DNA from 3 places in the Saccharothrix lopnurensis genome. Region 3 is predicted to be linked to each of the others. Evidence: riboswitches for the same ligand, from Rfam matches in the RefSeq annotation. Region 3 holds a riboswitch; each other region holds the start of a gene.

Region 1 (10,081 bases), on a different contig from region 3:
CGGGTCGCCAGCTCCGGCTCGCTGCGGTAGCTGACGTGGGCGATCCGCCGGGCCACGCCCATGCCCCCGACCGGGTCCAGCGCGATCGCGTGCAGCTGGGCCGAGGCCAGCGCGATGTTCTCCGCGGTCGACGCCGCGGGCGAGGCCAGCACCAGCAGCGACCGCACCCGGTCGGGCTCGGACACCGCCCACTCCAGCGCGCGCATCCCGCCCATCGACCCACCCAGCACCGCGGCCCACGCGCCGATGCCCAGGTGGTCGGCCAGCAGCACCTCGGCCGCCACCTGGTCCCGCACGGACACGCGCGGGAACCGCGGGCCCCACGGGGCCCCGTCCGGCGCGGGGGCCCACGGCCCGGTGGTGCCCTGGCAGCCGCCCAGCACGTTCGGCGCGACCACGAACCACTCGGCCGGGTCCAGCGCCCGGCCGGGCCCGACCAGGCCGTCCCACCAGCCCGGCGTCGGGTGGCCCGGCTCGACCCCGCCCGCCACGTGGCTGTCGCCGGTCAGCGCGTGCAGCACCAGCACCGCGTTCGAGCGGTCCTCGTTCGGCTCGCCCCACGTCTCGTAGGCGATCGACAGGGGCAGGCCGGGCAGGGCGCCGCGGAACCAGCGGCGCCGCCCGACGGGGTCCCCCTCCCGCCACCCACCGGTGGCGGGAGGGGTCTCCCCGACGGTGGTCCTGGAAAATCCGGGGTTCCTGGAAAATCCGGGGTTCCTCGAAAATCCGGGGTTCCTCGAAAATCCGGGGTTCCCGGGGGTCACAGCACCGACTTCGCGGCGCGGAACCCCGCCTCCAGGTCGGCCTTGAGGTCCTCCACGCCCTCGATGCCGACCGACAGCCGGATCAGGCCCGGCGTGACGCCCGCGACGAGCTGCTCCTCCGGGGTGAGCTGGCTGTGCGTGGTGCTGGCCGGGTGGATGATCAGGCTGCGCACGTCGCCGATGTTGGCCAGCTGGCTGAACAGCTCGACCCCGTCCGCGAACGCCCGCCCCGCCTCGACGCCGCCGTGCAGCTCGAACGACACGATGCCGCCCTGCCCGTTCGGCAGGTACTTCAGGGCGAGGGCGTGCCACTGGCTGGACTCCAGGCCCGCGTAGTGCACCTTCGCCACCTCGTCGCGCGCCTCCAGCCAGCGGGCCAGCTCCAGCGCGTTGGCCGAGTGCCGCTCCAGCCGCAGCGACAGCGTCTCGATGCCCTGGACGACCAGGAAGCTGTTCAGCGGGGCGATGGCCGCGCCGGTGTCGCGCAGGCCCTGCACCCGCAGCTTCGCGGCGAACGCGCCGTGGCCGAGCGCGGGCCAGTACTGGAGACCGTGGTAGCTGGGGTCGGGCTCGGTGAAGTCGGGGAACCGCTCGGCGTCGGAGAACTCGAACTTCCCGCCGTCGACCACCACGCCCGCGATGGCGGTGCCGTGGCCGCCGAGGTACTTGGTGGCGGAGTGGATCACGATGTCCGCGCCGTGCTCCAGGGGCCGCAGCAGGTAGGGCGTCGGCACCGTGTTGTCCACGACCAGCGGCACGCCCGCCGCGTGCGCCACCTCCGCCACGCCCTCGATGTCGAGCACGTTGCTGCGCGGGTTGGCCAGCGACTCGGCGAAGAACGCCTTGGTGTTGGGCCGCACGGCCGCGCGCCACGCGTCGAGGTCGTCGGGGTCGTCCACGAAGGACACCTCGATGCCGAGCTTGGGCAGCGTGTAGTGGAACAGGTTGTAGGTGCCGCCGTAGAGGGAGGCGCTGGAGACGAGGTGGTCGCCCGCGCGGGCGAGGTTGAGGATCGTGGCGGTCTCGGCGGCCTGGCCGGAGGCGAACGCCACCGCCGCGATGCCGCCCTCCAGCGCCGCGACCCGCTGTTCGAGCACGTCCTGGGTGGGGTTGTTGATGCGGGTGTAGATGTTGCCGGGCTCCGCGAGGCTGAACAGCGCCGCGCCGTGCGCGGTGTCGCGGAACACGAACGAGGTGGTCTGGTAGATCGGCGTGGCCCGGGCGCCGGTGGCGGGGTCGGGCGCGGCGCCGGAGTGGACCTGCTTCGTGTCGAACGACCAGGACATGCGGGGTGCTCCTGTCGGGCTGGGGGGTGGTGAGGGCACGCCGAAGGGGGAGACGGCGGTGCTGGAACGAGGTGGATCAGCCGGGGTGACAGGCCGTGCTGGTGACACGCGCGTAGTCCACGTGCCGTCGGGTCACCAGCAGACTCATGGGGCTGAAGGTAGCGCTGCGTGACAACCCACGACAGGGCGTCCACGTCGTGGGACGCCTAGGGTTCCCGGTATGCGCACCGCACTGATCGGCTACGGGCTCGGGGGAGCCGCGTTCCACGCCCCGTTCATCGCCACCGCGCCCGGTCTGGAGCTGGCCGCCGTGGTCACCGGCAACGCCGAGCGCCGGGCCGAGGTGGGGGCCCGCTACCCCGGGGCGGAGCTGATCGCGTCCCCCGACGAGCTGTGGGCGCGCGCCGACGAGTTCGACCTGGCCGTGGTGACCACGCCGAACCGCTTCCACGCCCCGCACGCCCGCGCCGCGCTGGAGCACGGCCTGAGCGCGGTGGTGGACAAGCCGTTCGCGGCGACCGCGGCGCAGGCGCGCGAACTGGTGGACCTGGCGGCGTCCCGGGGGCTGCTGCTCGCGCCGTTCCACAACCGGCGCTGGGACGGCGACTTCCGCACGGTGGCGCGGCTGGTCGGGGACGGCGAGCTGGGCCGGGTGCACCGGTTCGAGTCGCGGTTCGAGCGGTGGCGGCCGGAGGTCAAGGACTCCTGGAAGGAGTCCGGCGACCCGGCGGACCTGGGCAGCATCGTGTACGACCTGGGGACGCACCTGGTCGACCAGGCCATCGCGCTGTTCGGGCGGCCCACCGCGGTGTACGCGGAGGTGCGCGCGCTGCGCCCCGGCGCGGTGGCGCACGACGACGCGTTCCTGGCGCTGACCCACACCACCGGCGCGGTGTCGCACCTGTGGGCTTCGGCGCTGGCGGCCGCGCTCGGGCCCCGGTTCCGGGTGCTGGGCGACCGGACGGCGTTCGTGAAGTTCGGCATGGACCCGCAGGAGGAGGCGCTGAAGGCGGGTGCGACGCCCGGCGGGCCCGGGTGGGGAGAGGACGACGAGGAGCACCGGGGGTTGTTGGGCGAGGTGCCGGTGCGCACCTCACCGGGGGCCTACCAGGACTTCTACGCGGCTGTCGCGGCCGGTCAGGCCCCGGTGCCGGCGGCCGACGCGGTGGCCGGGCTGGAGGTCGTGGAGGCGGCGTTCGAGTCGGCGCGGACGGGGAGCGTGGTCCCGCTCGCCCGCTGATGGGCGCGGGGGTGGGTGTGGTGGAGGAGGTTCGCGCGGGAGGGCCGGCTGCCGACCTCGCCCGCGTTCCCGGTCCACTCGACACCGCCGGGATGGGCGCGATATTCGACCTGATCGTGGCGGAACTTTAGCGGAACCACACTTTCCGGTGAGATAACTGGAGGAGGCGGTGCCGTGGGCCCATGGTGGGCACATGGCACCACTCCCCGTCCTCGCGGCGATCGCCGCACTGATTCCCAGCTTCGCCGCCCCGGAGTCGAGCTTCGTGCTCAGCACGACGCGCGACGGAGCGCTCCAGGTCGTCAACCTCATCTGCGAACCGAACGGAGGTCTGCACCCCCGGGCGGACGAGACCTGCGCCGCGCTGTCCGAGGTGGACGGTCAGGTCGGCGGCATGAACCCCGGTCAGGGCGCTTGCACGATGGAGTACGCCCCCGTGCGGGTGAAGGCCACCGGCAAGTGGCGCGGTGAGAAGCGCTCGTTCCAGGCGGAGTTCTCGAACGCCTGCCTGATGCGCGCGCACACGGGCCCCGTCTTCGACTTCTGACGACCACCGACCCGAGGGCCCGGGAAGGGGGCCACGACACCGCCGCCGAAGTCGCGGTCCCCTCCCCGGGTTGAAGAGGTCCTCGGACCTCTCGCCGTTGACGTTAGGGGCGGTTCACACCAGCGTCAACGAAGTTCACATCGGTGAAACCACGCGGGTCCGCCCCGTCCCCCCGGGGGTCACGGAGCGCCCGTTCGCCTGCTCCACCCGAGTGATCGGACCTCATCCGCACACGCCCCCGTCTCAGCTGGCCCGATCCATCCTCCGCCGGAAACTCCCCGGGGGGATGACGATGGGTGACTTCCGGCTGTGCGCGATCGGCGTTCCGGTGACGTTCCGACCGCTGGACCACCGGGCGCGCCGGCTGCCCGGCCCGCGCGGGCGGGAGCGCGCCGACACCCGGCGGGGACGCGGTGTTCCCGGGCCACGCGGTTGACGCCCACCGGGGCCGCTGCCGGCCTGGCCGGATGGGGGAGGCGAGCGCAACCGGGCACCGCACGGCGGTGGCGCGGCGGGCCTGGGCGGTGCCGCTGCTGTTCTTCGGGACGGCCTCGCCGCTGGCCGTGCCGCTGTACCAACCGGGCGGGTCGGGGCAGCGCGCGGGCCACGTGCTCGCGCTGCTGGTGGACCTGCCGGACCTGCGCCACCCGACCGCGGTCGGCCTGTACTGGACGGCCGTGCTGCTGGGCGGGACGTGGGTGGTCGCGCGGAGCCTCGGGTACACCGCGCCCGCGGGGGCTCACGCGACGGCCGCCGCGGTCGGCTGGGCCGCGTGGGCGGCGAGCACCGCCCTGCACGACCTGCCGCACTGGTGGGCGGGCACCGGCACGGGCGTGGTCCTGCTGGCCCTCGCCGCGGTCCTGTGGCGGCGCGGCGCGCTGTACCCGACGCTGGTGGCGGCGCTGCTCGGCACGGCCGTACTGGTGTGGTCGCACCCGGCGGTCGGCCCGCTGATCGCCCTCGGCGTCGGCCTGTTCGCGCTGGCGGACGCGGTGCCCGACAACGCACTCCGGACCACCGCGGCGGCGTTCGCGGCGGCGGTGTGCCTGTCGGCGGCGGTGGCGCCCGTCGAGGCCGGTTCGGTGTGGGCGCCGGGCGGGCCGCTGGTGCCGCCGGCGCTGGTGCTGGTCCTGGGCGGACTCGTCGGACTGCGGCGATCTAGCCTTCGGGCATGAGCATCCACGACATCCCGGTGCACACCCTGTCCGGTGAGCCGTCCAGCCTGGGCACGCTGGCCGGCCGGGCGCTGCTGGTGGTCAACGTCGCGTCCCGGTGCGGCCTGACGCCGCAGTACAAGGGCCTGGAGCAGCTGCACGAGCGGTACGCGGAGCGCGGCTTCTCGGTGGTCGGCTTCCCCTGCAACCAGTTCATGGGCCAGGAGCCGGGCACCGCGGAGGAGATCGCGACGTTCTGCTCCACCACGTACGGGGTGACGTTCCCGCTGTTCGAGAAGATCGAGGTGAACGGCCCCGACCGGCACCCGGTGTACCGGGAGCTGACCGCCGTCCCGGACGCCGCGGGCGAGGCCGGCGACGTGCAGTGGAACTTCGAGAAGTTCCTGCTGTCCCCGACCGGCGAGGTGGTCGCCCGCTTCCGCCCGGCGACCGACCCGGAGGCGGACGAGGTGGTGGCGGCGGTCGAGTCCGCGCTGCCGCGCTAGGACCCGGGCGGTTCCGCCCGACCGGACCCGAGGGCCCGGTCGGGCGGAGCTCACCGGATCAGCACTCGATGACGTTCACGGCCAACCCGCCGCGAGCCGTCTCCTTGTACTTGTCCTTCATGTCCCGGCCGGTCTCCCGCATGGTCTTGATGACCTTGTCCAGCGACACGAAGTGCGACCCGTCCCCCCGCAGCGCCATCCGCGCCGCCGTGATCGCCTTGATCGACGCCAGCGCGTTGCGCTCGATGCACGGGATCTGCACCAGACCGCCGATCGGGTCGCAGGTCAGCCCGAGGTTGTGCTCCATGGCGATCTCGGCCGCGTTCTCCACCTGCTCCGGCGTCCCGCCCAGCACCTCGGCCAGCCCGCCGGCCGCCATCGAGCAGGCCGAGCCGACCTCGCCCTGGCAGCCCACCTCGGCCCCCGAGATCGACGCGTTCTCCTTGAACAGCACGCCGACGGCACCCGCGGTCAGCAGGAAGCGCACCACGCCGTCGTCCGACGCGCCCGGCACGAACCGCCTGTAGTAGTGCAGCACCGCGGGCACGATGCCGGCCGCGCCGTTGGTCGGGGCCGTCACCACCCGGCCGCCCGCGGCGTTCTCCTCGTTCACCGCCAGCGCGAACAGCGTCACCCAGTCCATCACCCGCAGCGGGTCGGTGGCGTAGTGCTCGGCCGCCAGCAGCTGCCGCATCTCCGCGGCCCGCCGCCGGACCTTGAGCCCGCCGGGCAGCACGCCGGACTCCGTGCAGCCCCGCTCGACGCAGTCCTGCATCACCTGCCAGATGTGCAGCAGGCCGCCCCGGATGTCGGCCTCGTCCCGCCACGACCGCTCGTTGGCGAGCATCACCTCGCTGATCGACAGCCCGGACTCGCGGGTGCGGGCCAGCAGCTCGTCACCGGTCTTGAACGGGTGCGCCACCGGCGTCTGGTCCGGCTTGATCCGGTCGGTCCCGGTGGCCGTCTCGTCGACCACGAACCCGCCGCCGACCGAGTAGTACACCGCCGAGTCCACCACCGCCGAACCCGCGTAGGCCGTGAAGCTCATCCCGTTGGGGTGCAGCGGCAGGGACTTGCGCCGGTGCATGACCAGGTCGCCGTCCTCGGCGAAGGCGATCTCCCGCTCACCGCCCAGCCGGAGCCGCCCGGTCGCGCGGATCTCGGCCACCCGCACCTCGGCCCCCGAGGGGTCGACCTCCTCCGGGCGGTGCCCCTCCAGCCCGAGCAGCACCGCCTTCGGGCTGCCGTGGCCGTGGCCGGTCGCCCCGAGCGACCCGAACAGCTCCACCCGCACCCGGTCGACGGACGCGAGCGCGGGGCGCAGCCGGGCGGCGAACATCGTCGCCGCCCGCATCGGGCCGACCGTGTGCGAGCTGGACGGCCCGATGCCCACGGAGAACAGGTCGAACACGCTGATCGCCACGATCAGCCCTCGGTCAGTTCCGCGTACTTCGCCGCGGTCAGCAGGCCGGTGGCCTCCTCGACCGCCACCTTGAACAGCCAGCCGCGCCCGTACGGGTCGTTGTTGACCAGCGACGGGTCGGCGACCACGGCCGGGTTGACCTCGACGACCTCGCCGGTGACCGGCGCGTACAGCTCGCTGACCGACTTGGTGGACTCCAGCTCGCCGCACACCTCGCCGGAGGTCACCCTGGTGCCCGCCGCCGGCAGGTCGACGAACACGATGTCGCCCATCGACCCGGCCGCGTACGAGGTGATGCCGACCGCCACGGGGTCCGGGGTGCCCGGCACCCAGTCGACCCACTCGTGCTCGGGGGTGTACAGCAGCTTCTCCGGAAAGGTCACGACAGCGCTCCCTGGGTGGTGGTCCTGGTTCCCCCACTCTGTCCTGGGACCTGAGAGCTTCGCCGCACGAAGCTGCGGCTTGCACCGTTGGTGCGCGCCGTGGGGCACGCTTTCCAGAGTCGCCTCACCCGAGCGGTTCTCGCTGCCTGAGAGTGTGCGGGGTGCTTGCTCCTTCGGCGCCCCAGACGACACACCTGGGGTCTCTCCCGCGCGGGTTCCGGCGCCTCACGCGACGCCGCGGCCGATGTTCAGTTGGCTGTCCGCACGCTAGGTGGCGGGCGGGAGGGTGTCAACGCGCCGCACGACTTGTCCTCCCGGCACAACCGACCCCCCGGCCGTTGGTGCCGCGGGCACGATGACACCGCGTTCCGGGTACCCGACCTTTGGTGCAACGACGGCCGAAGGAGCCCACCGTGCGGATCGCAGTCCCCCGCGAGATCAAGAACCACGAGTACCGCGTCGCGCTGACCCCGGCGGGCGCCCACGAGCTGACCACCCGCGGCCACGAGGTCTACGTGGAGGCGGGCGCCGGGCTCGGTTCGGCCATCCCCGACGAGGAGTACCTCGCCGCGGGCGCGAAGGTGCTCGCGGGCGTGGACGACGTGTGGTCCGAGGGCGAGCTGGTGCTCAAGGTCAAGGAGCCGATCGCCGAGGAGTACCCCCGGCTGCGCGAGGGCCAGGTCCTGTTCACCTACCTGCACCTGGCCGCCGACCGGCCGCTGACCGAGGCGCTGCTGGCGTCCCGCACCACGGCCATCGCCTACGAGACCGTGCAGACCCCGAACGGCGCGCTGCCGCTGCTCGCGCCCATGTCCGAGGTCGCGGGCAGGCTCGCGCCGCAGGTGGGCGCGTTCGCGCTGATGAAGCCCTCCGGGGGCCGCGGGATGCTGCCCGGCGGCGTGCCCGGCGTGCACCCGGCGCGCGTGGTCGTCATCGGCGGCGGCGTGGCGGGCCTGAACGCGGCCACCATCGCCGCGGGCATGGGCGCGGACGTCGAGATCCTGGACACCAACATCGACCGGCTGCGGCACGTCGACGCCCTGTTCCAGGGCCGGTTGCGCACCGTCACGTCCAGCCGCTACGCCGTCGAGCAGGCCGTGCGCGAGGCCGACCTGGTGATCGGGGCGGTGCTGGTGCCCGGCGCCAAGGCCCCGAAGCTGGTGTCCAACGAGCTGGTGGCGCAGATGAGGCCCGGCTCGGTGCTGGTGGACATCGCGATCGACCAGGGCGGTTGCTTCGCCGACTCGCGGCCCACCACGCACGCCGACCCGACCTACCCGGTGCACGAGTCGGTCTTCTACTGCGTGGCCAACATGCCCGGCGCGGTGCCGCGCACCTCGACCTACGCGCTGACCAACGCGACCCTGCCGCACGCCGTGGCGCTGGCCGACCGGGGCTGGCGGGAGGCGCTGCGCGCGGACGCGTCGCTGGCGCTGGGCCTGAACGCGCACGAGGGCGCGCTGACCAACCTGCCGGTGGCGCAGGCCCACGACCTGGAGCACACCGCGCTCGCGATCTGATCCCGGAAGGAGAGGGCCCCGCTCACCGAACGTGAGCGGGGCCCTCGACATAAAAGGCGGCCCGCTCAACCAGCCTGGGGGTCACTGGGAGCGGGCCGCGCTGCCAATCCTAGCCGGAGTCGGGGGTCCGTGCCCAGCGGGCCCACCGGTCCGGCCGACAGCACCCGACCGGTGAACCACCGTGCGTGCGCATCGCTCAAGCGAAAGGGTGAACATGGCGGGTAACGGGTAAGTCACGGCGCCTCGTCGGCCGATGGACAGGACTGGGAACCCCCGCGACTACGCAGCGGGGTCGTCCGCTCGCGCGGCGAGGCGCCGCGCCAATCCCGATCGGAGTCCCGATGGCCGAACCCCAGGGCTGGATCGACTGCCACGACCCGTTCGGGCGCGACCGGTCCATGACCGTGATCGTCGAGGACGACCGGGTGCTCCTGGTCGCCCCGCCCGGAGAGTCCGCTGTGATGTCCGTCACCCAAACCCGACGACTGCACCGCCTGCTCGACCAGGCCGCGGACAGGATGTGAGCGGCGTGGACGAAGCGCTGCGGGCCGCCGTGCTGCGCCGGCTGGCCCTGCTCGACGAGGTCGCCGAGCGCGGCGTGGACGAAGCGCTGGTGCCGCTCGCGCGCGCCGAGATCCACCGCCTGGCCGACGGCTGGCGGCTGCTGCTGACCGTGCACCAACCGGATCCGGACAGCCGCTGCCGGGTGTGCCCCGGCGTGCTGCGGAACAAGAAGTGGCCGTGCCAGGTGTGGGCGATGGCGCACCAGCACCTCATCGGCGAGGGCGCCTCGCACCGCGAGCGCCGCCGCGAGCGCCGGGGGTTGCGCACGCCACCGCGCCGCTCGCCGCCGCGGGCGCCGCGCCGCCCCGGCGACCCGGAGGCGACCACCGAGCTCCCCGCGGTGGTGTCGAAACCGCGACACGCCCTCCCCGAGTGATCCCGCTAAGGCAGGATGACCCCCGGTAGGAGCAATCCGGGAGGACGCGTGCACGACGGCAGTGGCCGCATCGTGGTGCAGGGCTTGACCAAGCAGTTCGGTCCGGTCGCGGCGGTGCAGAACCTGAGCTTCACGGTGGAACCCGGTTCGGTGACGGGCTTCCTCGGACCCAACGGCGCGGGCAAGACGACGACCCTGCGCATGCTGCTCGGCCTGGTGACCCCGACCGCGGGCACCGCCCTGATCAACGGCAGCCCGTTCGACCGGCTCGGCAACCCCGGTCGCGTGGTCGGCGCGGTGCTGGAGGCGCAGGGCTTC
Region 2 (10,081 bases), on a different contig from region 3:
ACCCGGTGCTGGACTTCCTGTTCTCCTACTACTCGCACCGCCCGTCCCGGCTGGAGCGCTGGCACCCCGGCCCCGGCGTGGTGCTCGAAGGCGCCGCGGCCCGCGACTACCTGCGGTGGCCGGTCTACCGGGAGACCCCCGACGGGGTGACCCTGGACGTGGCGGCGTTCGCGCGGGAGCGGGCGAACACGGTCGACTTCGCCCGCCGGCTGCTCACCGCCACCGCGTCCCGCCCGCCGCGGCTGGGCTGCTTCGGCTTGCACGAGTGGGCGATGGTCTACCGGCAGCGGCCGGAGCAGGTGCGGCACGACGCGTGGCCGCTGCGGCTGGGCGGCGCGGGCACGGACGCGGTGGTCGAGTCGCAGCGCGTGCAGTGCGGGCACTTCGACGCGTTCCGGTTCTTCACGCCCGAGGCCCGGCCGCGCAACGCGCTCCAGCCGACCCGGGAGACCCAGGTGGAGCTGGAGCAGCCGGGCTGCCTGCACACCACCATGGACCTGTTCAAGTGGGCCTACAAGCTGGACCCGGCGACCCCGTCCGAGCTGGTCGTGGACTGCTTCGAGCTGGCGGTGCGCGTCCGCGGGCTGGACATGCGGGCGAGCCCCTACGACCTGGCCGCGCTCGGCTACCCGCCGGTCCGGGTCGAGACGGCCGAGGGCCGGGCGGAGTACGCGCGGCAGCAGGCCGCGTTCGCCGAGGAGGCCGCCCCGCTGAGAGCCCGGCTGATCGGGCTGACCGACGTGCTGTCGCGCGAGCTCGTTCCCGGTAGGTAACCCGCGGTCGCTTCACCCGACCCCCAAATGTCACCTGTTAGCGTGACGCCCGGTCGGGAGCCGCCAGTCGTGGTCGACGCTGAGGGGGAAGAGACGATGTCTCGACACCGCGCGCTGCGGACGAAGGTGCGGCGCGGCATCGCCAAGTGGCCGGTCGCGATCATCGGCCTGGTGGCCCTGATCGTGCTCGGGTGGCTGGGCTGGACCTGGGTCGGCGGCGTCGCGGACCGGCGCGCGGCGGTCGAGGCCGGTGACTGCAACGAGGGCGAGGCGCCCCTGCGGGTGTCCGCGGCGCCCAGCGTGGCCGAGGCGGTCAAGCAGGTCGCCGAGGCGTGGAGCAGGCAGCGGCCCGTCGTCTACGACCACTGCATCCGCGTCGAGGTGCTGTCCATCGACTCCGAGACCGTACTGGCCGGCCTCACCCAGGGCTGGGACGAGGCGAAGCTGGGCGAGCGCCCGCACGCCTGGGTCACCGACTCGACGCTGTGGGCGAACCGGCTGAGCGCGCAGGACGCCTCGCTGCTGGGCGCGGTGCCCGAGTCGATCGCGGCGAGCCCGGTGCTGCTGGCCCTGCACCAGGAGCCGGCGCAGGCGCTCCAGGCCGGCGACGGGTTCCGGTGGACCGACCTGCCCGACCTGGTCGGCGCGCCCGACGGGTGGGGCCGGTTCGGCAAGCCCGAGTGGGGCCGGTTCGAGGTCGCCATGCCCGACCCGGCGACCAACGCCGCCACCGCGATGGCCGTGCAGTCCGCGCTGGCCGGCGCGAGCCCGGAGGGCAGGGGCCCGGTGACCAGCGGGATGCTGGCGCTCGACCCGGTGAAGACCACGCTGGGCAGGCTGACCGCGGCCAAGCCGCAGGAGTCGCCCGCCGGGACGTGGGAGGCGCTGAACCTGCTGGCGGACACGACCGGCGTGAACGAGGCCGGGTTCAGCGCGGTGCCCGTGTTCGAGGTGGACCTGTACCGGCACAACACCGGCAAGGACGGCGGGACGGCGCCGCTGCACCCGCTGTACGGGGTGGCCGGGGGCGGGCCGACGCCGGTCGCGGACTTCCCGTTCGTGGCGCTGGCCGGCGACTGGGTCGGCGAGGCGCAGGTGCGGGCGGCGCAGGCGTTCCGGCAGTTCCTCAAGGAAGACGAGCAGCAGCGGACCCTGGCGCTGGCGGGCCTGCGGGTGGACTCGACCACCGACCGGCCCAGGGAGTCGCCGGGCGTGCGGTGGGCCGCGATCACCGACGAGCTCGCCCCCGCCGACGCCAACACCACCCAGCAGATCTCGGCCGCGTGGGCGACCGCGGACGACGGCCAGGTGGTGCACGTGCTGGTGGACACCTCCAGGTCCGTGGAGGAACCGGGCGGGGACGGGCGCAGCCGGGTGGAGTGGCTGCGGGAGGCGCTGTCCGGGCAGGTCAACCGGTCCGTGTCGGGTTCGCTGGGGCTGTGGGAGTTCTCCCGGGAGCTCGACGGCGACAAGCCGTACCGGCAGCTCGTCCCGACCGGCCCAGTGGCGACCCAGCGGCAGGCGCTGCTGGACGGGGTGGCCGCGCTGGCGCCGCGCAGCGGCACCCAGCTCTACACCAGCGTGCTGGCGCTCTACGAGCACGCCGTGGCCGACCACCAGGCCGGCAAGCGCAACCGGGTCGTGGTGCTGACCGACGGCGCGAACGACGGCGGCCTGACCTTCGACGAGCTGAAGTCGCGCCTGGCCTCGGCCAAGCAGCCGGGCAGGGACATCGCGGTCAGCGTCATCGCGATCGGCCCGGACCCGGAACGCGCCCCGCTGACCGAACTGGCCCGCTCCACCGGCGGCACCCTGTCGGTGGTCGAGGACGGCCGGGGCATCGACGCCGCCCTGGCCCAACTGCTGTCGACCTGAACGCTGAACTCGGGGGTCCTGAACGTACGACACGGTGGTCCCGAACGTACGACTCGCGCACGTGTCGAACACTCAAGCCGCGCGAGTCGTACGTTCAGGACGCGCGAGTCGTACGTTCAGGTTGGGTGAGTCGTACGTTCAGGACCCGTGAGTTGTGCGTTCAGTGCCGCTGCCACCGTGCCCGGCTCGGCCGCCGTCAGGCGGCCGCGCGACTGGGGGCAGGAGCAGCCGGCGCGGGTTGTTCAGCCTTTGTCGTACAGCGGTCGGGGCCCGACGCTGAACAACCCCGGACGGGTAGAACTGGACGCGCCGGAGCAGGGGGGCCGACCTCCGGCACGGGGGAACGGGGGTGGGGGAACGAGGTCTGGTCGTTCCCCCACCCCCGATCACCGGTCGGGGCCCGTCAGCCGCCGTAGGCCGACACCGGCGGGCAGGAGCAGACCAGGTTCCGGTCGCCCTTCGCGCCGTCGACGCGCCGCACCGGCGGCCACGCCTTGACCGCGATGACGCCCGCCGGGAACACCGCCACCTCGCGGCTGTACGGGTGGTCCCACTCCGCCGTCACGCAGGCCGCCGTGTGCGGGGCGTTGCGCAGCGGGTTGTCGTCCGCCGGCCACTCCCCCGCGCCGACGCGGTCGATCTCGCGCCTGATCGCCACCATGGCGTCGATGAACCGGTCGATCTCGGCCAGGTCCTCGCTCTCGGTGGGCTCCACCATCAGCGTGCCCGCCACCGGGAACGACATGGTCGGCGCGTGCAGCCCGTAGTCGGCCAGCCGCTTGGCCACGTCGTCCACGGTCACGCCGGTCGCCTTGGTGATCGGCCGCAGGTCGAGGATGCACTCGTGGGCCACGAAGCCGCCCTCGCCGGTGTAGAGCACCGGGAAGTGCTCGTCCAGCCGCCGCGCCACGTAGTTCGCCGCGGCCACCGCGGTCAGGGTCGCCCGGCGCAGGCCGTCGGCGCCCATCATCCGCACGTACGCCCACGAGATCGGCAGGATCGACGCCGAGCCCCACGGCGCGCCGCTGATCGGGCCCACGCCGGTCTCCGGGCCCGCGGCGGGCTGGAGCGGGTGGTTGGGCAGGAACGGCGCCAGGTGCGCCCGCACGCCGATCGGGCCGACACCGGGGCCGCCGCCGCCGTGCGGGATGCAGAACGTCTTGTGCAGGTTCAGGTGGGACACGTCCGAGCCGAACCTGCCGTACCGCGCCAGGCCGATCAGGGCGTTGAGGTTCGCGCCGTCCACGTACACCTGGCCGCCGGCGTCGTGCACCAGCCCGCACACCTCGCGCACGGTGTCCTCGTACACGCCGTGCGTCGACGGGTAGGTGATCATGATGGCGGCCAGGTCGTCGCGGTGCGCCTCGACCGTCTCGCGCAGGTGCCCCAGGTCGACGTTGCCCTTGTCGTCGCACTTGACCACCACGACCCGCATCCCCGCCATCACGGCCGACGCGGCGTTGGTGCCGTGCGCGCTGGACGGGATCAGGCACACGTCGCGGTGCACGTCGCCGTTGGCGCGGTGGTAGGCGCGGATGGCCAGCAGGCCCGCGAACTCGCCCTGGCTGCCCGCGTTGGGCTGGATCGACACCGCGTCGTAGCCGGTGACCTCGGCGAGCCACCGCTCCAGGTCGCCGATCAGCTCCAGGTACCCGGCGGCGTCCCCGACCGGCGCGAACGGGTGCAGCTCGGCGAACTCCGGCCAGGTGACGGGCTCCATCTCGGCCGCGGCGTTGAGCTTCATCGTGCACGAGCCCAGCGGGATCATGCTGCGGTCCAGCGCCACGTCCTTGTCCGACAGCGACCGGAGGTAGCGCAGCAGCGCGGTCTCCGAGCGGTGGGTGTGGAACACCGGGTGGGTCAGGTAGTCGGAGGTGCGGCGCAGGTCGACGGGGATGCCGTCGGCGGTGTCGGCGTCCAGGGCGTCCACGTCGGTCACGGTGACGCCGAACGCCCGCCACACCAGCCGCAGGTGCTCGCGCGTGGTGGTCTCGTCGCAGGCGACGGAGACCACGTCGTCGTCCACCCGCCACAGGTTCACGCCCAGCTCGCGCGCCGCGGCCACGACCTCGGCGGCCCGGCCCTCGACGCGGGCCCTCACGGTGTCGAAGAACTCGCCGTGCACCACCTCCACGCCGGCCTCGCACAGGCCCGCGGCCAGCACGGTCGCCATCCGGTGGGCGCGGGTCGCGATCGCCCTCAGGCCCTCCGGGCCGTGGTAGACCGCGTACATCGAGGCGATCACGGCCAGCAGGACCTGCGCGGTGCAGATGTTGCTGGTCGCCTTCTCGCGGCGGATGTGCTGCTCGCGGGTCTGGAGCGCCAGCCGGTAGGCCGGGTCGCCGTCGGCGTCCACGGACACGCCCACCAGGCGGCCCGGCAGCTGCCGCTCCAGGCCCTGGCGCACCGCCATGTAGCCGGCGTGGGGGCCGCCGAAGCCCATCGGCACGCCGAAGCGCTGGGTGGTGCCGACCACGACGTCCGCGCCGATCTCGCCCGGCGGGCGCAGCAGCGCCAGCGCCAGCAGGTCGGCGACGACGACGGCCTGCGCGCCGGCCCGGTGGATCTCCTCGACGACGGACGCGTGGTCGAGGACCGCGCCGGACGCGCCGGGGTAGGACAGCAGCACGCCGAAGAAGTCGCCGCCCAGGCCGAGGCCCTCCAGGCCCTGCGACAGGTCGGCCGTGACGACCTCGATGCCCAGCGGCTCGGCGCGGGTCTCGATGACGGCGAGGGTCTGCGGCAGCGTGTCGGCGTCGACCACGAACCGGTTCGACCTCGCCCGGCCCGCGCGGCGGACCAGCGTCATCGCCTCGGCGGCGGCCGTGGACTCGTCGAGCATGGACGCGTTGGCCACGGGCAGACCGGTGAGGTCGCCGACGACGGTCTGGAAGTTCAGCAGGGCCTCCAGCCGGCCCTGGGAGATCTCCGGCTGGTAGGGCGTGTACGCGGTGTACCAGGCCGGGTTCTCCAGCACGGTGCGGCGGATCACCGGCGGCGTGGTGGTGCCGTAGTAGCCCAGGCCGATCATCTGGGTCATCGGGCGGTTGCGGGCCGCCAGGGCGCGCAGCTCGGCCAGGGCCTCGGTCTCGGTGGCGGGCGCGGGCAGGTCCAGCACCAGTTCGCGCTCGCGGATCGAGTCGGGCACGGCGCGCTGGGCCAACTCCTCCAGGGAGCCGACGCCGATCACGTCGAGCATCCGCGACAGCTCGGCGGGCCGGGGGCCCACGTGCCGGTCGGCGAAGGGGGTGCCGTGCTCAAGAGCGGCGAGGGGGATGCGGTCCTGCGTCATGAAGCGCCTCCGGGCTACGGGCAGACTCCTGCCGTGGCCCTCCCCCTCTGTCTCCCGCCCGTCGCCGGGCGCCTGAGAGCTTCACCCGGTGGTGACCGGGCTTGCACCGTCGGCGGGGTCGGTGGCCCGACCCGCTTTCCAGAGGCGTCTCACCCACGCGGTCCTTGCGCCTGAGAGGTTCCGGGGAGGATTTGCTCCTTCGGCGCCGAGCGGGCTCGGACTCTCCCGCGCGGGATAAAGCGACTGCGCGCGAATCGTACCCAACCCGGACGCCGCCGGTCCTGCCGGCGCGACGTGGATCTCATCACCTGGACAGCGGGGTTTGAGCGGGTTTTCCAGCGGGCACATTCCCGGTACCCGACCGCGACAGGTCGTGTTCGCGCCGTGCCCGATCCGCGGTTCCGCTCACCCCACCGCCGGCCTTTCCCGCTTCCGCGCCCGGCGGTCCCCCCGCGAGCGCTCTCAGCCGGTGGCCCGGGTGCGCCTGCGGCGCGACAACTCGTCGTTGGAGGCCGCCACGACCTCGGCGCCGTCGGCGCGCTCGGCGGGGAACTCGTGGATGGTGCCGCTGATCTCCCGCATGGCGCCGCTGACCGCGATGCCGAACACGCCCTGGCCACCCTGGAGCAGGTCGACGACCTCCTCGGGCGAGGTGCACTCGTAGACCGTGGTGCCGTCGCTGAACAGCGTGATGCGGGCCAGGTCCTGCACGCCGCGGCGGCGCAGGTGGTCGACCGCGACCCGGATGTTCTGGAGCGAGACGCCGGTGTCCAGCAGCCGCTTGACGACCTTCAGGACGAGGATGTCCTTGAACGAGTACAGGCGCTGGCTGCCGGAGCCGTGGGCACTCCTTATGGTCGGGCTGACCAGGTCCGTGCGGGCCCAGTAGTCCAGCTGGCGGTAGGTGATGCCCGCGATCTGGCACGCGGCCGGGCCGCGGTACCCGACCAGCTCGTCCGGCAGCGAGGAGTCCGGGAACAGCTCGCCCTGTTCGCCGGAGCCGGAGCCCGCCCGGATGATGGGCGCTTCCTGGACCACGCCTGCCTCCCCTCGGTCCGGCCACGACGACCGGCGACCAACGTGAAGCCGCCGCAGTGCCCGAATCACACCGCGGCAATTCACCTGAGCTCGACGGTAAGACCGGCTAGGGGGCAGGTCAACGCGACGCGCGGGACGCGTCTGACCTCAACCTGAGGTAGAGGTTGAGAGAGTCGGCCGTTGTAAGCCATTCGGGTGACGTTTAGTGATCGTTTAGCGGCGGAATGCTGACGTTGTGTAATCCAGAAGTGTGACACCGGGGGGTGGCACGCGGGGTTGATCCACAACGCACCGCACACACCCGCGAGGGGTTCGGCCGCTGGTCGGACCTCTCGCAGGTGGTACTCGCCCGGCGCGGGTGGAGGGTCGGCGGCGGGGGTTTGACGGGGGTCGGCGCGGGGGCCTCCGGCGGCCGGCGCGGGCCGGGGAGGCGGGCCTCCCGGAAGTTCGCCCGACCGGTGGGTACGGCGGACGGGGCCTGAACGGCACGCCCGGGTCCGGGTCGGCGCGGCGGGGCCGCACGCCCGGGGCCCACGCACCACACCGGGACCGCTCACCACGCTCGTCCACGGGCGGGGCCGGTGGGTATTGGCGGGGCACCGGGGCCGGGCCGTCCTGGCCCGAGAAGCACGACAGGGCCCCCGCACGGGGACCCTGTCGACGAGATGACGGGAGAGCCGGCACCGCTCAGGTGTCGGCACCCCGGAAGTCCTCCGGCGACACGGAGTCGAGGAACTCGCGGAACTTCTCGACCTCGTCCTCCTGCTCGTCCGGGATGATCAGCCCCGCCTCGGCCAGCACGGACTCCTCCGCGTGGATGGGCACGCCGACCCGCAGCGCGAGCGCCACCGAGTCGCTGGGCCGCGCGGACACCCGCACGTCGCCGTCGAACACCAGCTCCGCGAAGTAGGTGCCCTCCTGGAGGTCGGTGATCCGCACCTGCTCCAGCTGCCGCCCGAGGGCGCCGATGACGTCCTTGAGCAGGTCGTGGGTCAGCGGGCGGGCCGGGCGCACGCCCTGTTGCTCCAGCGCGATCGCGGTGGCCTCGACGGACCCGATCCAGATCGGCAGGTACCGCTCGCCCTCGGTTTCGCGCAGCAGCAGGATCGGCTGGTTGGCGGGCAGTTCCACCCGCACACCCACGACGCGCATCTCGCTCATCGGGTCTCGCCTCCCTCAGCGCGCTGAAATCCTGGCGTCCCCGCTGTATGAACGAGGATCCCCCAAGTACCCTTTCGACGCTACCCGCCAAGCGGGCCCCGTGCGCAACCGCCCACCCGCTCCGGCATCACGATGCGGACACTTGTTCACCTCGACGAAACGCGCTTACCTGCGACATCGCGCAACCCGACCTCGACCAGCAGCGCGTGCAGCGTGACCGAGAGCGCCGCCAGCTCGCGCACGACCTCGTCGGCCCGCGCCCGGTGCGCCGCCGCGGCGGCCTGCTCGACCAGGGCGACCTCGCGGTCCGCCGCGGCCCGGAACGGGCGCAGGTGCCGGGCCTGGAGCCCGTGCCGGGCCATCGCCCGCACGGTGGTGGCGATCCGCACCGACTCGTGGTCGTAGAACCCGCCCGGACCGGCGCTGACCAGGCCGTGCTGCTCCAGGTCGGCCAGGTCGGCCGACTCGATGCCCGCGCGCGCCAGCAGGTCGTCGCGCGTGATCCGGCGCCCCTGGCCCGACGCGGCGTCCGCCGCGCGCACGCCCTGGTCGGCCGCGTCCAGCTGCTCCCTGATGACCTTGAGCGGCAGGTACCTGTCGCGCTGCGCGGACAGCACGTACCGCAGGCGCTCCACGTCCGCCGGGGTGAACTGCCGGTACCCCGAGGCCGTGCGCGCCGGGCGGACCAACCCCTCCGATTCCAGGAACCGGATCTTGGAGATGGTGACGTCGGGGAAGTCGGGTCGGAGCTGCGACAGCACCGCCCCGATGCTCAACCCCCCGCGTGGCCGCCCGGCCGCCGTCACCGGAGCCCCACCGTCAGGCCCCCTGGCCCCCGGCGCCCGGACCGGTCAGGAAAACCAGGCGGAACTTGCCGATCTGCACCTCGTCGCCGTTGGCCAGCACGGCCTGGTCGACGGGCTCGCGGTTGACGTAGGTGCCGTTGAGGCTGCCCACGTCGATCACCACGAACTCGCCGCCCTCGCGGCGGAACTCGGCGTGCCGGCGCGAGACCGTCACGTCGTCGAGGAAGATGTCGCTGTCGGGGTGCCGTCCGGCGCTGGTCGTGTCGCGGTCGAGCAGGAACCTGGACCCCGCGTTGGGACCGCGCTTCACCACCAGCAGTGCCGACCCGGCGGGCAGCGCGTCGACACCGGCGACCGCCGGCTCCTGGGCGGGCGCCTCGGCGCCCTCGACCTCGGCGAGGAAGTCGGCCCGGAAAACGGAGGTCCGCTCCGGGGACTGCTCGGGCGGGACGCCTGGCCCGTCGTTCGTGCTCACCTGAGCTCTCCTCCTGCTGCTGGAACCGTCGAGTTCGGTAGAACCTATCGTGCCCGAACCCTTGTCTGAGGAGCGGCTCCCCCACCGACCGAAGAGCCGCCGGAAGATCGACGTCACCCCTGCGCCGCCAGCTCCTGGTACGCGGTGGCGTCGAGCAGGTCGTCGACCGCGGTCGGGTCGTCGAGCCGGAGCTCCACCATCCACCCCTCGCCGTAGGGGTCGGAGTTCACCAGGTCGGGCTGCTGGTCGAGGAAGTCGTTGCGCGCGACGACCTCACCCGCGAGCGGGGCGTAGATGTCCGACACGCTCTTGGTGGACTCGACCTCGCCCAGCGTCTGACCGGCTCCGACCTGCTCGCCGAGCTCCGGGAGCTGGACGAACACGACGTCCCCGAGCTGCTCCTGGGCGTAGTCGGTGATGCCCACGCGCACGGTGTCCTCGCTCGTGCGCAGCACCCACTCATGTTCCTCGGTGTACTTGAGCTCCTCGGGAATCACCGCGGTGCGCTCCTTCATGACGGTGGATCTTCGGTGCCGGATCTTCCCACGTCCGGTTCAGGCCGGCGCGACCCCCGGCCGCCGGCGCAGCGCGAGGGTGAACTGGTAGACGTACAGGGCGCCCGACCACAGGTACAGGGCCCCGCCCCAGATCATGAACGCGT
Region 3 (10,081 bases):
GCCAGTTCCACCACGAACAGCCTGCCGGACAGCGCGAACGCGGCCAGGCGCGCGTCCGCGTCGGTCGAGTAGCCGACGAGGCCCGCGGCCTGCTCGCGGCTGCGCTCGCGGCGCGCCCGCTCCTCCGGGGACAGGTCCTCGGGGTCGGTCAGCAGGACGCCGGGGTCGACCAACAGCGACTCGGTCCGCGACGCGGTGTCGAAGGCCCACAGCCCGTTCGCCCGGCTGGTGGCCGCGGCGGTGCGCAGGAAGTACACCTTCGCGCCGTCGGGTGAGACGGTGAAGGTCCGCGGTGCGCCGAGGGTGAACCGCTGGGTGCGCGCTTGTTGGCGCGGGAAGGAGATCTCGTTGCCCACCCGCCCACCCTATGGCCTGGACCGCGCGGCGACCGCCGAACGCGACGGCCGCCCCGGTGCCCGGTGCGGGGTCGCTGCGGGGTGGGGGTGCCCCGCGGCCCCGCTCAGCGGGTGCCGCAACAGGTCGCCGACCCGGCCGGTGGTTCGGTGGCCGGCCCGGTGTCGGCGGCGGACGGGGCGGGCCTCGTACTCGTCGTGCCGGTTCCACCACTCGTAGGGCGGGCCCTGCGGGTAGCCCTCGGGCGAGTCCTCCCACCGCTCCTGCCGCCCGAGCGCGGTCAGGTCGAGGTAGCTCCAGGTGCCGCCCATCGGCTCGTCGCCGCGGTTGTTGACGAAGTAGGTGCGGAACACGCGGTCGCCCTCGCGGATGAACGCGTTGGTGCCGTGCCACTCAGCCACGCCGAAGTCGGCGTCGAACCCGTCGGTCGTGGTGTGCCAGGGCATCGTCCAGCCCATGCGCGCCTTCAGCCGCCCGATGTCCGGCTGCGGCGCGCGGGAGGCGAAGACGAGGGTGGTGTCCCGGGCGTTGAGGTGGGCGACGTGGGCGACCTGGTCCGCGACCAGCGAGCAGCCCGGACAGGCGCGGTCCGGCCAGCCGGACACGCCGGGCTCGAAGAACGCGCGGTAGACGATCAGCTGGCGGCGGCCCTCGAACAGGTCGAGGAGGGTCCGCGGGCCGTGCGCCGTGTCGAACGAGTAGTCCCGCTCGACCGCCGGCCACGGCATCCGCCGGCGCTCGGCGGCCAGCGCGTCGCGGGCGCGGGTGAGTTCCTTCTCCCGCACCAGGAGCGCCTGGCGCGCGGCCTCCCACTCCGCCGGCGGGACGATCGGTGGTGTCCTCATCCTGTGCTCGCTCTCGGGTCGGTGGTCACGGGTCGGTCCGGGTGGACCGGTCGAGGTGGTCCTCCAGCGCGCCGAGCGGTCCGTCCCAGTCGCGGGCCAGCGCGGCCAGGAACTGCTGGGCCACGCGCATGGGCGCCGAGCGCAGCCGGTAGCGGACCCGGCGCCGCTCCCCCGGCTCGGCCGTCACCAGGCCGGCCTCGGTCAGCAGGGCCAGGTGCTTGGCGATCGCCTGCCTGGTGATGGGCAGGCGGGCCGCCAGGTCCGTGGCCGTGGCGGGTCCGCGGGCGGCCAGCTCGGCCAGGATCCCGCGCCGGCTCGGGTCGGCCAGCGCGGTGAACACCTGCTCGGCGATCGCCTCGGCGTCAGGCCGCATCGAGGTGGGCGACCAGCTCGCCCAGCTCGTTCGTCCAGCCCTCCACGTGGCTGTCGTACGCCTTGCCGTGGTCGTCCTCCGCCAGCTGGGCGAACCCGGCCTCGACCACGAGCAGCCGCGTGCCGCCGGGGATCGGTTCGAGCCGGAACTCGACGCAGGTGCGACGGGGGTCGTCCGCAGGCAGCCCGGAGACCGGCCAGGTGAACGCGAACACCGACGGCTCCTCGACCCGCTCCACGCGCAGCTCGCACCGGGGGCCGCCCTCCCACGACATCCGGATCACCCCGCCCTCGCGCAGGTCGACCGTCGCCTCCTCGCCGAACCAGCCGCTCAACCCCTCGGCGGTGGTCAGCGCGGCCCACACCTCGCGCGGCGGGTGGGCCAGTTCGAGCGTGCGTTCGATGCGGTCGGGAAAGCCCACGACAACCTCCAGTTGCAACTGTTCGGTTGCGACACTATGGCAACCGTCTGGTTGCGTCAACGGCGTCGTCCCGGCCGGCACCCGACCCCTGGATTCCGCCCCGACCTGAACCGGGGCCGTGACCGGGCCGTAATCGTCGTTGGAGCGATCGACGGACCGAGGAGGAGTTGAGTGTGATCCAACGAAACCGCGTCGCCATCGCCGTCGCGGCCGGCCTGGTGGCCGTGCTCGCGCTGGTCGTGTGGACGTCCAACACCACCGTGCTGCGGGGCACCACCGTGGCGCAGACCGAACTGGTGGACGCCGGGGCGCAGGACGGGTACGAGGCGCCGCTGGCCCCCGCCACCAGCGAGGAGGCCGTCCCGGACGAGGAGGACGCAGCCGAGGAGGACGCGGCCGAGGACGCCCCGGTCGAGGAGGCGGCGTCGGCGCCGGAGGCCCAGGCCGCGCCCGCCGGTCCGCGGATCACCCTGGTCGGCAAGAGCGTGCCGCGCATGGGCGATGTCGTGCAGGACGGCGACGGCCGCACGCTGTACCGGTTCGACAAGGACACGCCGGACCCGGCGAAGTCCAACTGCGAGGGCCAGTGCGCGGTCACCTGGCCGCCGCTGCTGACCAACGGCGACGAGCCGCAGCTCCGTGGCGTCGACCCGGAGCTGGTGTCGACGGTCGAGCGCGCCGACGGTTCCGAGCAGGTCACCCTGGACGGCTGGCCGCTCTACACCTACGCCAAGGACGAGGCGCCGGGCCAGTGGAAGGGCCAGGGCGTCGGCGGCACGTGGTTCGTGGTGCAGCCCAACGGCAAGCGGAACGTCGAGTGCCTGCCGCCGGGGGTGACCGCACCGGCCGCGTGAGGTCCACCGCGGAACGCCCTGATCCCCCGGCTGGGGTTGGCCGGGGGATCAGGGCGTTGCGTGGCGGGCGCCGGGGTCAGGGGACGCGGACCGCCCTCACAGGTTCGGGTACAGCGGGTGCTTGGCCGCCAGCACGTCCACGCGCGCCCGCAGCTCCGCCAGGTCCGGCGACGGCTGGAGGGCGGCCGCGACGACGTCGGCCACCTCGGTGAAGTCCGCCGCGCCGAAACCGCGCGTGGCCAGGGCGGGCGTGCCGATGCGCAGGCCGGAGGTGACCATCGGCGGGCGGGGGTCGTTCGGCACCGCGTTGCGGTTGACCGTGATGCCGACCTCGTGCAGCCGGTCCTCCGCCTGCTTGCCGTCCAGTTCGGACGCCACCAGGTCGACCAGCACCAGGTGCACGTCCGTGCCGCCGGTGAGCACCTTCACCCCGGCCGCGGCCGCGTCGGGCCGCGACAGGCGCTCGGCGAGGATCTTCGCGCCCTCGACCGTGCGGCGCTGGCGGTCGACGAACTCCGGCGACGCGGCGTGCTTGAACGCCACCGCCTTGCCCGCGATCACGTGCTCCAGCGGGCCGCCCTGCTGGCCCGGGAACACCGCCGAGTTGATCTTCTTGGCGAGGTCGGCCTCGTTGGTCAGGATCACGCCGCCGCGCGGGCCGCCCAGCGTCTTGTGCGTGGTGGTGGTCACCACGTGCGCGTGCGGCACCGGGCTGGGGTGCAGGCCCGCCGCCACCAGGCCGGCGAAGTGCGCCATGTCCACCATCAGGTAGGCGCCGACCTCGTCGGCGATGCGGCGGAACTCCGCGAAGTCCAACTGGCGCGGGTAGGCCGACCAGCCGGCCACGATCAGCTTCGGCCGGTGCTCCAGGGCCAGCCGCTCGACCTCGGCCATGTCGACCCGGCCGTCGGACTCGGCCACGTGGTAGGGCACGACGTGGTAGAGCTTGCCGGAGAAGTTGATCCGCATGCCGTGGGTCAGGTGGCCGCCGTGCGCCAGGTCCAGGCCCAGGATCGTGTCGCCGGGCTGGAGCAGGGCGAACATCGCGCACGCGTTGGCCTGCGCGCCCGAGTGCGGCTGCACGTTGGCGAAGCCCGCGCCGAACAGCTCCTTGACCCGCTCGATGGCCAGCCGCTCGACGACGTCGACGTTCTCGCAGCCGCCGTAGTAGCGGCGGCCCGGGTAGCCCTCGGCGTACTTGTTGGTCAGCACCGACCCCTGCGCCTGGAGCACCGACACCGGCGTGAAGTTCTCGGAGGCGATCATCTCCAGCGTGCTCTGCTGCCGGTGCAGCTCGGCGGCCACCGCGTTCGCGACCTCCGGGTCGAACTCCGCGAGGGACGTGGTGAAGTGCTCGGACATGTGGATCTTTCTCCTGTCAGCTGGTGCGCTTGTAGAACGGCAGGGCGACGACCTCCACCGGCTCGTGCCTGCCCCGGACGTCGACGAACAGCGGCGTGCCCGGCCGGGTGTGGTCGACGGCCACGTAGGCCATCGCCACCGAGTAGCCCAGCGTCGGCGACAGGGCGCCGCTGGTGACCTCGCCGACCGGGTCGCCCGCCGCGTCCAGCACCGGGTACCCGTGCCTCGGCGCGCGGCGCGAGGTGGTCTTCAGGCCGACCAGGGCGGTGTCCGCGCCCCGCTCTGCGGCGGCGGCCAGCGCCTCGCGGCCGACGAAGTCGCCCGGCTTGTCGAGCTTGACCACCCGGCCCAGGTTCGCGTGGAACGGGGTGCGGCCCCGGCCCAGCTCGTTGCCGTAGAGCGGCATCCCCGCCTCCAGGCGCAGGGTGTCGCGGCAGCCCAGGCCGGCGGGCCGCAGGTCGTGCGGCGCGCCCGCCTCCAGCAGCGCCCGCCACACGGGTGCGGCGTCGTCGGGGGCGGTGAACAGCTCGAAGCCGTCCTCGCCGGTGTAGCCGGTGCGGGCGAGCAGCACGGGCCGGCCCGCCACCTCGGTCCGGTAGGAGGCGTAGTACTTGACCGTCGACAGGTCGGTGGGGGTGAGGCCGGCGAGGATCGCGGTGGAGTTCGGGCCCTGCACGGCCAGCAGGGCGTAGTCCGCGGACCGGTCCTCGACGGTGGTGTCGAAGCCCGCGGCGCGCTCGACCAGCGCCCCGTGCACGACGGCCGCGTTGGAGGCGTTGGCCACGACCAGGTACTCCTGCTCGCCCAGGCGGTAGACGATCAGGTCGTCGACCACGCCGCCGTCGGCCTCGCAGATCATCGTGTAGCGGGCGCGGCCGACGCCGATCGCGGAGGCGTGCCCGACCAGGGCGTGGTCCAGCGCGGCGCCCGCCCCGGGCCCGGTGAGCACGATCTCGCCCATGTGGGTCAGGTCGAACAGGCCCGCCGACGTGCGCACGGCGTGGTGCTCGGCCAGCTCGCTGTCGTAGCGCAGCGGCATCCGCCAGCCCGCGAAGTCGGTGAACATGGCGCCCAGCGCCTCGTGCTCGGCGTGCAGCGGCGTGCGGCGGCTTTCCATCGGGCGGGGTCCTCCCTGGGTGCGGACATGCCGGTAGCGCCGACCGGTCGGGTCGGCGGGGCACGGGTGAAGGATGGCACGGTCCACCGGAGACTCCTCGTCGAGTGAGCCTCCCCCTCTGTCATGAGCCTGAGAGCTTCGCCGCCGTGGGGCGGCTTGCACCGTGGGCGAGGCGCGCAGGGGCGCCTGCTTTCCAGAGTTGCCTACGTCGGCGGTAGCTGTGCCTGAGAGATTCCGGGGAGGAGTTGCTCCTTCGGCGCCCCGGCTTGCCCGGGGACTCTCCCGCTCGACGTCGATGGCCGTGTTCAGTTGGTACCGCCAGACGCTAGGCGGGCCCGGGGGTCCGGTCAACCCTGGTCACAGGGCCTTGCCGGTCCGGACGCCCTCCACGACCCTGCGCTCGGCGTAGAACGACACGAACGGGATCGTGCCGGCGAGCAGCACCAGGGCCGTGCCCTTGATCGACCAGCGGGCCTTGAGCGCCAGGTCGACGGTCAGCACCAGGTAGACCGCGTAGAGGAAGCCGTGCACCGGGCCGACGACCCGCATCATGGTCTCGGAGTCGCCCACGTACTTGGCGAACATGGCGGCCACGAGCAGCAGCAGGCCGACACCGACCACGTAAGCCATGAACCGGAACCTGGTCAACGCGCCGTCCATCGCCCTACCCCTGCCTCACCGCTGGTCCCGCGCGTGCAACTCGGCGAGCATCCGGTTGTAGGCCGCCAGCTCGTCGTCCTGGTCTTCGCGCGCTCTCCTGACGGGCCCAACCGTAACGACCCGCTCCACCGGCTCCGCCACCGGCTCCTCGGGTCGGCCGTCGGTCGGCGAACCGGCCGCCTCCGCCTTGCGCCGGGCGTCCAGCTTGCGGATGCGCCACACCATGAAGGCGGGGAAGAGGCCGAACAGGGGCCACTGGAAGACGTAGCCGAGGTTCTGGAACGTGCCGCCGGCCCGGGAGAACCGCTCCCACTGCCAGTAGGCGAGACCGCAGCACACGATCAGGGAGGCCACGCAGACCAGCGCGATGGCGACTCGCTTGGGGGTGATGAGGCCCGGCACGCCTCCAGGGTACTTCGCCCGCCGGACCGGGTCGGCGGTCGGGTTTGCCGGTCTTGCCGGAGTCACCCGCGCACGGGTCGGTGGGGCCGGGGCCGGGTTTTCCGGACCGGGGATCCGGTTGCGGATCCCGGTCGGGTTCTCGGGCGAGGGCTCCTCCCACAGGAGCCCGTCCCTCGGGCGTGGGCTCCCTGACCACAGGAGCCCGTCCCTTCTTCGATCGGACTAGGCGACGCCGTCCCGGCGTTGCCTCTGCAACCTGGCCACGCACCAGGCCGCCGCACTCCCCCGACGCAGGTGCTGGAGCACCGTCATCGGCCCGAGCCGACGACCGAGGTCGGCGGGCGAGAGCCCGGCCGCCCGGTAGTCCAGAGCGCGCTGGTCCAGCGGGCTGATGCCCGCGTCCCACCACTGCTCCGCCTCGGACAGGTCGCCCACCAGCTGCCAGTAGCTGGCCGCGGCCGCGAGCAGGGCCTCGGGCACCTCGGGCGCCCGCTTCCGCATCGCCGCCACGTAGGCGGGGTCCGCGGACTCGACCCGCACCAGGCCCCGGGGACCACCACTCGCCCGCTGCACGGGGATTCCCGGAGAGGGCGGGGCTTCCGCGAGCCACGCGTCCTTGATCCGGTTCACCTCCTGCATCTCGGCGTCGTCCGAGCGCTCAGCCGCCCACTGCCTCAGCAGCTCGTCGACTCCGGAGTCCTCGACCATTCTGCCTCCTCGTCGGTCGAAGATCAGCCAATGCAGCGCACCGTATTAGCGGGTACCGACAACCGCTAGACCCCGGTTTGTCAAAAACCCTGTTACCAGCGCGTTATAGCCCTCATTCCACCCGTACGGTCCAACGAAGAGGCCCTGATGTCACCGACCGTCACCGCATTGAGCGGACCGGCCGGGGGGCTAGGCGAAGAGGCTGCGGACGAAGGTGATGATCGACTCTGCGCCCTGCTCAAGCCACCCGAGGCCGGTGCGCACACCTTCGGCCGACTCGTTCGGCTGGGTGATCAGGAGGAACAGCACCAGCGCGACCGCCGCCAGCGTCAGCACCTTCTTGACGTTCACTGATCGGTCTCCGTCCGTTCACAAGGCAGGGCCGGCAGGTGCCGTGCCCGTCGCGTCACCCGACATGGTCCCCCATTCACCCGGATGACGAACCTCCAACCCACCGGCATCCCCCGACCGGCAGGCTCGGCGACCACACAACCGCACCCTCACCCCGTCTGGTGTCACCCGAACGGACGATCAAGGGGACCAGCGGTCCTGCCGATCACCTAGGTATCGGGCACTCGCCCACCCCCTGGCACGAACCCCGGAGTTGAGCGACACCATCACGTCCGTAGTGCTCCTCACCTGTTTGCGGCGGCTCACGCACCGAGCGTGACAAAGGCCGATGGCGGCCGCCGCTATTTTCATCACCTCTTCAGGTGATTTTTTGCGCCCATTCACGATCACCGGACCGACCGGAACGACCGGATTACCCGGAACGACGCGGACGGGACCCGGTAACCGGGGCCACCCCACGGGGCGAACCCCACCGCGAGGTGGTGTGAGGCGAGCGGGCGAGGGCCACCGAAGGCTCAGCTCAGCCGGGACGCCCGGGTCGGCACGCCCCTCACTCCGCCGAACCACCCGGCACCTCGGCACCTCGGCAGGCCGTCGACCACCCGCGCGCCGAGCACCCGGCACCTCGGCAGGCCGTCGAAGGCCCCGGGCTCCGCCGAACCACCCGGCCGCCGAACCACCCGGCACCTCAGCCGACCACCCCGGCCCGCCGCAGCTCGGCCACCTCCTCCGCCGTCAACCCCAGCTCCCCCAGCACCACCCCCGTGTGCTCACCCACCACGGGCGGCGGCGCGGGCACGTCCGCCGGCGTCCGGTCGAACCGCGGCGCGGGCGCGGGCTGCGCCACCCCGCCGACCCGCACGAACGCCCCGCGCTCCGCGTTGTGCCCGTACCCCGGCGCCTCGCCGGGGGCCAGCACCGGCGCCAGGCACGCGTCCGTCCCCTCCGCCAGCGCCGCCCACTCGTCCCGCGTCCGGGTGGCCACCGCCGCCGCGATCCGGGCCCTCAGCGCCGGCCAGTTCGCCGGGTCGTGCCTGCTCGGCACGTCCCCGTCGGCCAGCCCGAGCACCGCCAGCAGTTCGACGTAGAACTTCTCCTCCAGCGCCCCGACGCTGACGTACTTCCCGTCGGCCGCCTCGTACACGTCGTAGAACGGCGCCCCGCCGTCCAGCAGGTTCTCGCCGCGGCCCCCCGGCCACGCCCCCGCCGCCGACATCCCGTGCAGGAACGTGGTCAGCAGCGCCGCACCGTCGACCATCGCCGCGTCCACCACCTGCCCCCGCCCGGACCGGTCCCGCTCGTACACCGCGGCCAGCAGCCCGAGCGCCAGCAGCAGCCCGCCGCCGCCGAAGTCGCCCACCACGTTCAGCGGCACGGTCGGCGGCGCGCCCGCCCGGCCGATCGGCTCCAGCGCCCCGGCCACCGCGATGTAGTTGATGTCGTGCCCCGCCCGGTCGGCCAGCGGACCGGTCTGCCCCCACCCGGTCATCCGCCCGTAGACCAGGCGCGGGTTGCGGGCCAGGCACTGCGCGGGCCCGATGCCCAGCCTCTCCGCCACCCCCGGCCGGAAGCCCTCGACCAGCACGTCCGACCGCGCGACCAGCCGGAGCACCAGGTCGACGCCCTCCGGGCGGCGCAGGTCCACGCCGATCGACCGGCGCCCGCGCCCGAGCACGTCGCCGGGCACCGCCGCGGCGCCGCCGACGCGGTCGACCCTGGTCACGGACGCGCCCAGGTCCGCCAGCACCATGCAGCCGAACGGCGCGGGCGCCAGCCCGGCCAGCTCGACGACCTCCAGCCCCTCCAGCGGCCCGGCCACCTAGAGGGACCTCGCGATGATTTCCTTCATGATCTCGTTCGTCCCGCCGTAGATCTTCTGCACGCGCGCGTCCGCCCACGCGCGCGCGATGGGGTACTCCGTCATGTAGCCGTAGCCGCCGAAGAGCTGGACGCACTCGTCGACCACCCGGCACAGGCGCTCGGTCGACCACCACTTGGCCATCGCCGCCGTGGGCACGTCCAGCCGACCGGCCAGGTGCTCGACCACGCACTCGTCGACGAACGCCCTGGTCACGCGCGCCTCGGTGGCGCACTCGGCCAGCGTGAACCGGGTGTTCTGGAACTTGATCAGCTCCCGCCCGAACGCCGTCCGCTCCTTGACGTAGGCCAGGGTCAGGTCCACCGCCGCCTCGATGCCCGCGACGGAGGCCACCGCGATGATCAGCCGCTCCTGCGGCAGCTGCCGCATGAGCTGGATGAACCCCTGGCCCTCGCCGGTGCCCAGCAGGTTCCCGGCGGGCACCCGGACGTCGTCGAAGAACAGCTCGGCGGTGTCCTGCCCCTTGAGCCCCACCTTGTCGAGCACGCGGCCCCGGCGGAAGCCGGGCGCGGACGCGGTCTCCACGACCAGCAGCGAGATGCCCGTGGCGCCCTGGGAGGGGTCGGTCTTGGCGACCACCACCACCAGGTCGGCCTGCGCGCCGTTGGTGATGAACGTCTTGGAGCCGGTGAGCACGTACTCGTCGCCGCGCCGCAGCGCCCGCGTCCGGATGTTCTGGAGGTCGGACCCGCCGCCGGGCTCGGACATGGCGATCGCGCCCACGTACTCGCCGGAGGCGAGCTTCGGCAGCCACC

Evidence for each region. A riboswitch is a leader RNA that binds a small molecule or an ion and turns the genes downstream of it on or off. The one in region 3 is predicted to bind glycine.
Region 1: another riboswitch for glycine. It lies ahead of gcvH (glycine cleavage system protein GcvH); the one in region 3 lies ahead of gcvT (glycine cleavage system aminomethyltransferase GcvT).
Region 2: another riboswitch for glycine. It lies ahead of gcvP (aminomethyl-transferring glycine dehydrogenase); the one in region 3 lies ahead of gcvT (glycine cleavage system aminomethyltransferase GcvT).

Annotation. Positions count from the first base shown of each region.
Region 1 covers NZ_JBHSQO010000011.1:72,636-82,716, reverse strand. Annotated here, with positions in the region: gene metX (homoserine O-acetyltransferase MetX) at 1-596, opposite strand, end outside; gene ACFP3R_RS13240 (bifunctional o-acetylhomoserine/o-acetylserine sulfhydrylase) at 761-2,050, opposite strand; gene ACFP3R_RS13235 (Gfo/Idh/MocA family oxidoreductase) at 2,271-3,290, shown strand; gene ACFP3R_RS13230 (SSI family serine proteinase inhibitor) at 3,484-3,837, shown strand; gene ACFP3R_RS13225 (hypothetical protein) at 4,305-5,012, shown strand; gene ACFP3R_RS13220 (glutathione peroxidase) at 5,009-5,497, shown strand; gene ACFP3R_RS13215 (L-serine ammonia-lyase) at 5,556-6,920, opposite strand; gene gcvH (glycine cleavage system protein GcvH) at 6,923-7,303, opposite strand; glycine riboswitch at 7,427-7,522, opposite strand; gene ald (alanine dehydrogenase) at 7,717-8,823, shown strand; gene ACFP3R_RS13200 (hypothetical protein) at 9,165-9,347, shown strand; gene ACFP3R_RS13195 (hypothetical protein) at 9,353-9,763, shown strand; gene ACFP3R_RS13190 (ABC transporter ATP-binding protein) at 9,812-10,081, shown strand, end outside.
Region 2 covers NZ_JBHSQO010000003.1:37,798-47,878, reverse strand. Annotated here, with positions in the region: gene ACFP3R_RS04000 (3-methyladenine DNA glycosylase) at 1-773, shown strand, start outside; gene ACFP3R_RS03995 (substrate-binding domain-containing protein) at 870-2,648, shown strand; gene gcvP (aminomethyl-transferring glycine dehydrogenase) at 3,052-5,940, opposite strand; glycine riboswitch at 6,089-6,178, opposite strand; gene ACFP3R_RS03985 (MerR family transcriptional regulator) at 6,403-6,978, opposite strand; gene ACFP3R_RS03980 (bifunctional nuclease family protein) at 7,666-8,139, opposite strand; gene ftsR (transcriptional regulator FtsR) at 8,286-8,945, opposite strand; gene garA (glycogen accumulation regulator GarA) at 8,959-9,420, opposite strand; gene gcvH (glycine cleavage system protein GcvH) at 9,534-9,935, opposite strand; gene ACFP3R_RS03960 (CDP-alcohol phosphatidyltransferase family protein) at 9,975-10,081, opposite strand, start outside.
Region 3 covers NZ_JBHSQO010000005.1:116,384-126,464, reverse strand. Annotated here, with positions in the region: gene ACFP3R_RS07230 (S9 family peptidase) at 1-356, opposite strand, end outside; partial or broken gene ACFP3R_RS07225 (DUF899 domain-containing protein) at 534-1,199, opposite strand; gene ACFP3R_RS07220 (ArsR/SmtB family transcription factor) at 1,225-1,572, opposite strand; gene ACFP3R_RS07215 (SRPBCC domain-containing protein) at 1,562-1,993, opposite strand; gene ACFP3R_RS07210 (COG4315 family predicted lipoprotein) at 2,167-2,847, shown strand; gene glyA (serine hydroxymethyltransferase) at 2,944-4,209, opposite strand; gene gcvT (glycine cleavage system aminomethyltransferase GcvT) at 4,226-5,326, opposite strand; glycine riboswitch at 5,438-5,528, opposite strand; glycine riboswitch at 5,530-5,621, opposite strand; gene ACFP3R_RS07195 (DUF3817 domain-containing protein) at 5,684-5,986, opposite strand; gene ACFP3R_RS07190 (hypothetical protein) at 6,002-6,388, opposite strand; gene ACFP3R_RS07185 (helix-turn-helix transcriptional regulator) at 6,611-7,096, opposite strand; gene ACFP3R_RS07180 (hypothetical protein) at 7,286-7,447, opposite strand; gene ACFP3R_RS07175 (CaiB/BaiF CoA transferase family protein) at 8,136-9,266, opposite strand; gene ACFP3R_RS07170 (acyl-CoA dehydrogenase family protein) at 9,267-10,081, opposite strand, start outside.